Regions from separate parts of the Leclercia sp. G3L genome, predicted to be linked through region 1. Evidence: predicted binding sites of a transcription regulator. Region 1 holds the regulator's gene; each other region holds the start of a gene.
The links. The regulator Fur, encoded in region 1, represses iron uptake genes when iron is present. The targets are predictions, from matches to a motif close to ATAATAATGAGAACNACTATCAA.

Region 1 (3,277 bases):
AATGGCGGAAAACGGCGACAGCGGCCACCCGAACGAAATTGCCTTCTCCTCCAGCAATAAAGCCTATAAAGAGGACTGGTCCGGTGATAAGAGCGGGATCAGCCTGTACAAAGCGGCAGCAAAATTCAAATACGGCCCGGCCTGGGCACGCGGTGGCTGGCTTCAGCCAACCGGTCAAACCCTGCTAGCGCCGCACTGGAGCTTTATGCCGGGTACCTATCAGGGTGCCGAAGCCGGAGCCAACTTTGACTACGGCGATAGCGGTGCGTTGAGTTTCTCTTACATGTGGACCAACGAGTATAAAGCGCCGTGGCACCTCGAGATGGACAAGTTCTATCAGAATGACAGAAAAACCCGCGTCGACTATCTCCACTCCTTCGGCGCGAAGTACGATTTCAAAAATAACCTGATTCTGGAAGCCGCATTTGGCCAGGCTGAAGGCTTCATCGATCAGTACTTTGCCAAAGCCAGCTACAAGCTTGATATCGTGGGCGGCCCGCTCTCTACCACCTATCAGTTCTACGGCACGCGTGATAAAGCCGACAGCGGCACCGTAAACGATATTTACGACGGTACGGCCTGGCTGCAGGCGCTAACGTTGGGCTACAAGGTCGGTCAGGTCGATTTACGTCTGGAAGGAACTTACGTCAAGGCTGAAGGCCAGCAGGGCTACTTCCTGCAGCGTATGACCCCAACCTACGCGTCATCCAACGGTCGTCTGGACGTATGGTGGGATAACCGCTCCGACTTTAACGCCAACGGCGAAAAGGCGGTCTTCTTCGGGGCCATGTATGACCTGAGTAACTTGAACCTGGCGGGCTGGAGCGTCGGCGCGTCTTATGTCTACGCCTGGGATGCGAAACCGGCAGACTGGTTAATCAACAGCGCCGGTCAGCGTGAAGATATCGCCTCCAACAAGATCAAGGAATCTGCCTACAACCTGGATGCGATCTACACCCTGCAGGATGGGCGCGCAAAAGGGACCATGTTCAAACTGCACTTCACGCAGTATGACAACCACTCCGATATTCCAAGCTACGGCGGCGGCTACGGCAACATCTTCCAGGATGAGCGTGACGTGAAGTTCATGGTTATCGCCCCGTTCACCATCTTCTGATGACAATCCGGGCGGGGGCGCTCCCCGCCTGACTGGAGACCTCTATGCTGAAAAAAATCGTACTGGTCGCGGTGCTGGCATCAGGACTGGCCGCCTGCGCACAACCACAGACCCAGAAAGAAGATACCCGTCTGAAAGAGGCCTACAGCGCGTGCATCAATACCGCTGAAGGTTCGCCAGAAAAGATCGAAGCCTGTCAAAGCGTGCTGGACGTGCTGCGCCAGGAGAAGGCGCACGAACAGTTTGCGGCCCAGGAAACCGTCCGGGTGGCGGATTACCAGGCCTGTATCCAGGCGCGTAAAACGGGTAACAATCAGGACGTGACCAAAAACTGCGATAAAATCTGGCAGGAAATCCGCAGTAATAACGCGAAGTAATCAGCTGTTTGCCATGCCCGGTGGCGCTATGCTTACCGGGCCTACGGGTAATTTCACCCTTGTAGGCCCGTGTAAGCGCAGCGCCACCGGGCTTTTTTACAGGATGGCAGGCAAAAAAAAGCCAACCGTCAGGTTGGCTCAGAGTCTATGCAGAGATTACTTCGCGTCGTGCGCGTGGTCATCTTCGCGGCAGTCGCCTTCGGCACAGTGGCCATACAGGTACAGACTGTGGTTGGTCAGACGAATGCCATGACGTGCGGCAATTTCGCGCTGACGTAATTCGATGGAGTCATCGCTGAATTCGATCACTTTGCCGCAGTCGAGGCAAATCAGGTGATCGTGGTGGTGCTGCTGCGTCAGTTCAAATACGGATTTACCGCCTTCGAAATTATGACGCGTAACGATGCCTGCATCGTCGAACTGGTTCAGTACACGGTAAACGGTAGCCAGACCAATTTCTTCGCCCATGTCGATCAGACGCTTGTATAAGTCTTCCGCACTGACATGATGGTTATCCGGACCCTGAAGTACTTCCAGGATTTTTAACCGTGGAAGCGTGACTTTCAGTCCGGCCTTCTTTAATGCGGTGTTGTTGTCAGTCATGCGGAATCTGTCCTGTTGCTAAACGATTCACTTCTAAAGAAGAAGTGACAGAAAATGCACCTGGGATAATGCGTCTCATTATAGAACTGCCATGACGTAATGAAAACTGCAAGTCTCAAGTAAAGTATGCTTATAAAAACGTGGTACCGCCAACAAAGTTGTTACAAGGTTCCCCGTTTACTCCTGGATCATTGTACAGGTATGGCAGCGAAAGTTAAAAATTTGTAGCAATTATTTTGATTGGAATTACCTATCGATGCGGCGCAACTTTAGCGTTGCGCCGCGACATCATCAGGCGTTGAGGATGGCGTCGAGGTGCAGCTCTTCGCGGATCTGTTTAACCCATTTGTCCACGCGTTCAGCGGTCAGTTCTGGCTGGCGATCTTCGTCGATGGCGAGACCGACAAAGTTGTTGTCGTCGGCCAGACCTTTAGAAGCTTCGAAGTGGTAACCGGCGGTTGGCCAGTGACCGACAATCACCGCGCCGCGTGGCTCAATGATGTCGCGAATGGTGCCGAGGGCGTCGCAGAAGTACTCTGCGTAATCTTCCTGATCGCCGCAGCCGAACAGGGCAACCAGCTTGCCGTTGAAGTCGATCTCTTCCAGAGACGGGAAGAAGTCGTCCCAGTCACACTGCGCTTCACCGTAATACCAGGTCGGGATGCCCAGCAGCAGAATATCGTAACCTTCGATATCTTCTTTGCTGCTTTTCGCAATGTCATGCACATCGGCAACGTCTTTACCTAACTGTTTTTGAATGTTTTTTGCGATGTTTTCGGTGTTACCCGTGTCGCTGCCGAAAAAAATGCCGATGATTGCCATGAGTAAAATAACCTCTTGATACTTAATGGTATGGTGGCGCAATTTAGCCACGGATAAGGGCAATCATAGCAGAACAGAGAAGCCTGCGGAAACTGCTATCACGCAGGACTGCACTCTGTGCTACATGAAAGCAACAAGAAGGGGGGTTTTCTGACTTACGCTTTGCCGTGCCATTCCCCGAGCTGCGAAATCAGCATCTCTTCGATAAGCTCACTGCGGCTGATCTCACGAGCATTCGCCAGCTCATTCAGCGCATCGACGGCTTCAGCATTCAGTTTCAGCTCGACGCGTTTAAGCCCACGACTTTTATCGCGTTTAAGCTGATTGCGCTTATTAATGCGCAGCTGTTCATCACGCG
Region 2 (3,277 bases), 2.0 Mb from region 1:
AAGATGACTATCCGCAAATGGATAAGTACGTCAAAAAGCCGATTTTCTCCCGCGAGGGTGCCAACGTGTCGATTATCGAAAACGGTAATACCGTGGAAGCGGTAGAAGGCCCGTATGGCGAAGAGGGGATGATCGTCCAGCAGTTCTGTCAGCTACCGAAGTATGGCGACAGCTATATGCTGATCGGCAGTTGGCTGATCAACGATCAGCCAGCCGGGATTGGTATTCGCGAAGATCGGGCGCTGATCACCCAGGATCTGTCCCGCTTCTATCCGCATATTTTTGTGGAGTAGTTTGTGGTGCCGGGTGGCGGCTTTGCCTTACCCGGCCTACAAATCCACAGGCCCGGCAAGCGCAGCGCCACCGGGCGATTTACCCCACCTGCACCGACAACATACTCAAACTGCCCATCTCGATGCCATCCACCGGTATGGTAACAGGCTCCTTACCGTCCCACGCCCCCAGGATATAGAGCAGCGGCAGGAAGTGTTCCGCCGTCGGGTTCGAGAGCGAGCCGCCGTCGTGCGCCAGATAATTGACCAGCGGATGTTCTTCTGCCGCACCCTGCCAGTTCAGGTTCGTTTTCACGTAATCATTGAAGGACGTCGCCCACGGATAAGGCGTGTTTTCCCCGTGCCAGCGGGCGGTGCGCAGGTTATGCACCACGTTGCCGCTGGCCACCAGCATAATACCCTCATCACGCAGAGTCGCGAGCTTACGGCCCATCTCCAGGTGCCAGGCCGCAGGTTTGGTGCTGTCGATGCTGAGCTGCACCATCGGGATGTCGGCATCCGGGTACATCTTGATCAGCACGCCCCAGGAGCCATGGTCAAACCCCCACGCCTCTTTATCGAGGGTGACAGGGATCGGGGCCAGCAGATCTACCAACTGCTGCGCCAGCGCCGGGGATCCCGGTGCCGGATAGTGCGTGTCGTACAGCGCCTGCGGGAAACCGCCAAAATCATGGATGGTTTTCGGCGTTTCCATGGCGGTGACGCCGGTTCCACGGGTAAACCAGTGTGCAGACACCACCACGATAGCCTTCGGACGCGGCAACGTCTCGCCCAGATGCCGCCAGGCGCGGGTGTAGACGTTATCTTCCAGCACGTTCATCGGGCTACCGTGACCCAAAAACAGCGCTGGCATACGAGATGAAGTCATGATGATATCCTTACACAAGGTGTCGATTTGATAGCTTTACCTTACCCGTAATCCGGATAAGATGAACTCAGATAACCATGATGAAGATCATCAGGAAATTTGAATGTAAGGGATCTGTAAAGGCGTCTGTACCCGCTCGCGTTACGCGCGTTTAGCCTTTAATATGAATGAGAATCATTATCATAAGGAGAGGTGAATGTCAGTTCCCCTGATTCTGACTATTCTTGCAGGCGCAGCCACTTTTATCGGCGCCATGCTCGGCGTACTGGGCCAGAAGCCCTCTAACCGGCTACTGGCCTTTTCTCTCGGCTTTGCGGCCGGCATTATGCTGCTTATCTCCCTGATGGAGATGCTGCCCGCCGCCCTCGGCACGGAAGGCATGTCGCCGGTGCTGGGCTACGGAATGTTTGTCATTGGCCTGCTGGGCTACTTTGCGCTGGATAAGATGTTACCCCACGCGCACCCGCAGGATCTGATGCAAAAAAGCAGTCAGCCGCTGCCCGGTAACCTGCGACGCACCGCGCTGCTGCTGACTCTGGGCATCAGCCTGCATAACTTCCCTGAGGGCGTCGCCACCTACGTGACTGCCAGTAATAATCTGGAGTTGGGTTTTGGTATTGCGCTGGCGGTGGCGCTGCACAATATCCCCGAGGGGCTGGCGGTGGCGGGCCCGGTTTATGCCGCTACCGGATCCAAGCGTAAAGCGGTGTTCTGGGCGGGTATTTCCGGCATGGCGGAGATCGCGGGCGGCGTGCTGGCGTGGTTGATCCTCGGCAGCCTGATTTCGCCGGTGGTGATGGCAGCCATTATGGCGGCGGTGGCAGGGATTATGGTGGCGCTGTCGGTGGATGAGCTGATGCCGCTCGCCAAAGAGATCGACCCGAACAACAATCCCAGCTATGGGGTACTGTGCGGAATGTCGGTGATGGGGCTCAGTCTGGTGCTACTCCAGACGGCAGGAATTGGCTAAAAAAACGCCGGGTTAACCCGGCGTTTTTTATGATGCGTTATCAGCTGGCTTTGCGCTCGTGCGCCTGGCGGTACGCCACCAGATCTTCGATGGTGACCACAGCCATGTTGTGTTTGCCGGCAAATTCGATGCACTCCGGCGCGCGCGCCATTGAGCCATCATCATTGGTCAGTTCACAGAGCACACCGGCAGGCTTGAAGCCGGCCAGGGTCACCAGGTCGATGGTCGCTTCGGTGTGGCCGCCGCGAGTCAGAACGCCGCCCGGCTGCGCGCGCAGCGGGAATACGTGGCCCGGACGGTTCAGGTCAGAAGGTTTTGCGCCATCGGCAATGGCTGCACGCACGGTGGTCACGCGGTCAGCAGCAGACACGCCGGTGGTCACACCGCTGGCCGCTTCGATGGTCACGGTAAAACCGGTGCCATAGGCGCTGGTGTTGTTCTCTACCATCATCGGCAGTTCCAGCTGCTTACGGCGATCTTCGGTGATACACAGGCAAACAATACCGCTGCCGTGACGGATGGTCAGCGCCATCTGCTCAACGGTCATGGTTTCGGCGGCGAAAATCATATCGCCTTCGTTTTCACGATCTTCATCGTCAAGCACCATCACGCCGCGACCTTCGCGAAGCGCAGCAAGCGCCTGTTCTACACGGTCAGCAGAGGTGCCGAAAGAGGAAAGGAGCGTCTGATTCATGGTAAAAAAACCTCATTAATATTATGGTTACCAGAATCAGGGCAGTCTTAGGAGCGCCGTAGTACGGCAAAAAAATAACGTGAGCGGGCCTCGCCCGGCTGGTTCGTTACTCTCTCCCATCCGGACTTTAACCGTCGGCCCCGGAATTACACCGGATCTGCTGACCTTTGAGTTTGCACCCAAAGCGCTCGCGGGCTTTCAGCGTAGCGCTGATTTACCGCCGGTGGGGAATTTCGCCCCGCCCTGAGAATAAGCGGGATAACTATAACGCTAATGATTATGTTCGGCAACGCATAAGCTTCACACAATTCTGGTTTAAGGATCGCGGTTACGCGCTACAATGGTCGTTAACACCTTTTCTTCAAGGGAACTACCATGATCGACCCAAAAAAAATTGAACAACTTGCCCGCCAGGTCCATGAATCCATGCCGAAAGGCGTACGTGACTTTGG
Region 3 (3,277 bases), 680 kb from region 1:
ACTTCTTTATCAACCAGCCGCTGGTGCGTAAACTGTCCGAGAAGCATATCGGCATGATTGACCTGCCGCTGCTCTCCACGCCGTCGCTGCAGCGCCAGCTGGTGGGCCACCGCTCCGCCAACCTGACCCTTGAGCAGCTGGAGGCCCTGAGCCCGGAGCAGAAAGCGAAAACCGTGCTGGTGGTGCAGGACCCGTTCACCAGCTATTACGACGCGCAGGTAGTGGCCGACTTTATTCGTCTGGTAGAGCGACTGGGCTATCAGCCGGTACTGCTGCCGTTCTCGCCGAACGGGAAAGCCCAGCACATTAAAGGTTTCCTCAATCGTTTCGCCAAAACGGCGCAAAAGACCTCTGACTTCCTTAGCCGGGTGGCGCTGCTGGGGATGCCGATGGTCGGCGTCGATCCGGCGCTGGTGCTTTGCTATCGCGATGAGTACAAGCAGACCCTCGGTGACAAGCGAGGCGACTTCCACGTGATGCTGGTACATGAGTGGCTCCCGGCGATTGTCGACGGGCAAGCCGCCCGGGAGACCAGCGGCGAATCCTGGTACCTGTTCGGCCACTGTACCGAAGTCACCGCGCTGCCGGGCGCGCCTGCCCAGTGGGCTACGATCTTTGCCCGCTTTGGTGCGAAGCTTGAGAGCGTCAGCGTCGGCTGCTGCGGCATGGCCGGGACCTACGGCCATGAGGTGGTGAACCACAAGAACTCGCTGGGGATCTATGAGCTCTCCTGGCATCAGGCGATGCAGCGTTTGCCGCGTAATCGCTGTCTGGCGACCGGCTACTCCTGCCGCAGCCAGGTGAAGCGCGTCGAGGGTAGCGGCGTACGCCATCCATTGCAGGCTTTACTGGAGATTATGGGATGATCTGGAAACGTGCTGTCACCCTGCAGGCGTTAAACGCCATGAGCGACGGAAACATGGTGGGGTTGCTGGACATCGAGTTTACCCGCATCGGCGAAGATGAACTGGAAGCGACCATGCCGGTGGACAGCCGCACTCATCAGCCGTTTGGCCTGCTGCACGGCGGTGCGTCGGTGGTGCTGGCCGAAACCCTGGGCTCGGTAGCGGGCTATCTCTGCACCGAAGGGGAGCAGAAGGTGGTGGGGCTGGAGGTCAATGCCAACCACATACGTTCCGTGCGCAGCGGGCGAGTGCGCGGCGTCTGTCGCGCTCTGCATACCGGCGGGCGACACCAGGTGTGGCAGATTGATATCTTCGATGAACAGCAGCGGTTGTGCTGCTCGTCGCGGTTGACGACCGCAGTCGTATAAAAGTGAAGGCCGCGAAAGCGGCCTTTTTACATTTCCATCTCATTGAAACAGCATTGATTTCTGACAGGTCGCAATTTATGTTAAATCCCACAGCATGAATCATGAGATTATTCTTATGCTCCTTCAAGAGCTAAGCCATGATGAGTGCCGGAGATAAGCGCCGGATGGAGCAAGAAACCCTTAAGACTATTCCAGTAGTCTTAAGGGTTTTCTTTTTTGCGCGGCCCATCTGCGGCCCTTTGTTTACCTTCAATAATCGTCTCTAAGATCCTGCATGGCCGACAGAATGACCAGGCCGGTAATGACCACGGCAAGGATGGCGGTTATCAACAGTGCAGTAAGCATATCCCCTCCTGATGCTGGCCCCTTTACATCAAGGATAGCGTACCCACAGCCTGGCTATAGCCCACCCTGGGGCTCTTTCAGAATACGCTTACAGGTAAGATCAGCCGCATCGGCACACTTCCTATCCCAAAAATAGGCATTTTCTATACATATTTTGTATTTATCCCGTTCAGCCGCGAATTAATGGGAAATCCCTCCTCCGATCAACATGTTAAGTTAATGTGATCATCCCTGTTAACCTCCATAGCAGGGTCTATGCTTAATGAAAGTAGCCAAAAAGGGCGGTTAAGCCGAATGCCCCTGCAACTGAGGGGTTGAAGTGATAATCATTATCACTAACATGGTGTTATGCCCTGGGGGCGCAATACAAGAGGTGGATTTATGCAACAGCATTCAGAAACATTTGATCCGACGGAATTTGCGTGGCGTGGATTGTCGCTTACACCTGCCGCAGCGGCGCATATACGCGAGCTGGTAAGCAAGCAGGCGGGCATGCTGGGCGTGCGGTTAGGCGTTAAGACTACCGGCTGCGCCGGCTTTGGTTATGTGCTCGATACCGTCAGCGAACCGGCCAAAGACGATCTACTTTTCGAGCAGGATGGCGCCAGACTGTATGTTCCCTTGCAGGCGATGCCGTTTATTGACGGCACGGAAGTGGATTACGTGCGCGAAGGCTTAAACCAGTTATTCAAATTCAATAACCCGAAAGCCCAGAACGAATGCGGCTGCGGCGAAAGTTTTGGGGTATAGGCGGTATTATGTCTCGACATACTGAAGCAACTGACGACGTCAACACCTGGTCCGGCGGCCATATCAATTACAAAGAGGGCTTCTTCACCCAATTGCAGACCGATGAGCTGGCAAAAGGGATCAATGAAGAGGTGATCCGCGCCATTTCCGCCAAGCGCAACGAGCCAGACTGGATGCTGGAGTTCCGCCTGAATGCGTTCAAAGCCTGGCTGGAGATGGAAGAGCCGCACTGGCTGAAGGCGCACTACGATAAGCTGAACTATCAGGATTACAGCTACTACTCTGCGCCGTCGTGCGGCAATTGCGACGACACCTGCGCCTCTGAGCCCGGCGCGGTACAGCAGACCGGGGCTAACGCCTTTTTAAGCAAAGAGGTGGAAGAGGCCTTCGAGCAGCTTGGCGTGCCGGTGCGGGAAGGACGCGAGGTGGCGGTGGACGCCATCTTCGACTCCGTCTCGGTCGCCACTACCTATCGTGAAAAGCTGGGTGAGCAGGGGATCATCTTCTGCTCCTTTGGCGAAGCCATCCACGATCATCCCGAGCTGGTGAAGAAGTACCTCGGCACGGTGGTGCCGGGCAACGACAACTTCTTTGCGGCGCTGAACGCGGCGGTAGCCTCTGACGGCACCTTTATCTATGTGCCGAAGGGCGTGCGCTGCCCGATGGAGCTGTCGACCTATTTCCGCATCAACGCTGAGAAAACCGGCCAGTTTGAACGCACCATTCTGGTGGCCGACGAGGGTAGCTACGTCAGCTATATCGAGGGCTGTTCCGCCCCGGTTCGCGACAGCTATCAGCTGCACGCCGCGGTGGTGGAGGTGATCATCCATAAAGACGCCGAAGTGAAATACTCCACGGTGCAGAACTGGTTCCCGGGGGATAACAACACCGGCGGCATTCTGAACTTCG

Region 2: the regulator Fur is predicted to act here: its motif matches at 1,323-1,345, upstream of zupT (zinc transporter ZupT).
Region 3: the regulator Fur is predicted to act here: its motif matches at 1,938-1,960, upstream of sufA (Fe-S cluster assembly scaffold SufA).

What each region holds. Positions count from the first base shown of each region.
Region 1 covers NZ_CP088265.1:4,667,452-4,670,728, reverse strand. Annotated here, with positions in the region: gene chiP (chitoporin) at 1-1,117, shown strand, start outside; gene chiQ (ChiQ/YbfN family lipoprotein) at 1,162-1,494, shown strand; gene fur (ferric iron uptake transcriptional regulator) at 1,651-2,097, opposite strand; gene fldA (flavodoxin FldA) at 2,389-2,919, opposite strand; gene ybfE (LexA regulated protein) at 3,075-3,277, opposite strand, start outside.
Region 2 covers NZ_CP088265.1:1,860,771-1,864,047, reverse strand. Annotated here, with positions in the region: gene LRS40_RS10380 (glutathionylspermidine synthase family protein) at 1-293, shown strand, start outside; gene ygiD (4,5-DOPA dioxygenase extradiol) at 373-1,161, opposite strand; gene zupT (zinc transporter ZupT) at 1,358-2,131, shown strand; gene ribB (3,4-dihydroxy-2-butanone-4-phosphate synthase) at 2,172-2,825, opposite strand; FMN riboswitch at 2,930-3,080, opposite strand; gene LRS40_RS10360 (accessory factor UbiK family protein) at 3,201-3,277, shown strand, end outside.
Region 3 covers NZ_CP088265.1:3,991,548-3,994,824, reverse strand. Annotated here, with positions in the region: gene LRS40_RS20635 (FAD-binding and (Fe-S)-binding domain-containing protein) at 1-866, shown strand, start outside; gene menI (1,4-dihydroxy-2-naphthoyl-CoA hydrolase) at 863-1,273, shown strand; gene sufA (Fe-S cluster assembly scaffold SufA) at 2,000-2,368, shown strand; gene sufB (Fe-S cluster assembly protein SufB) at 2,377-3,277, shown strand, end outside.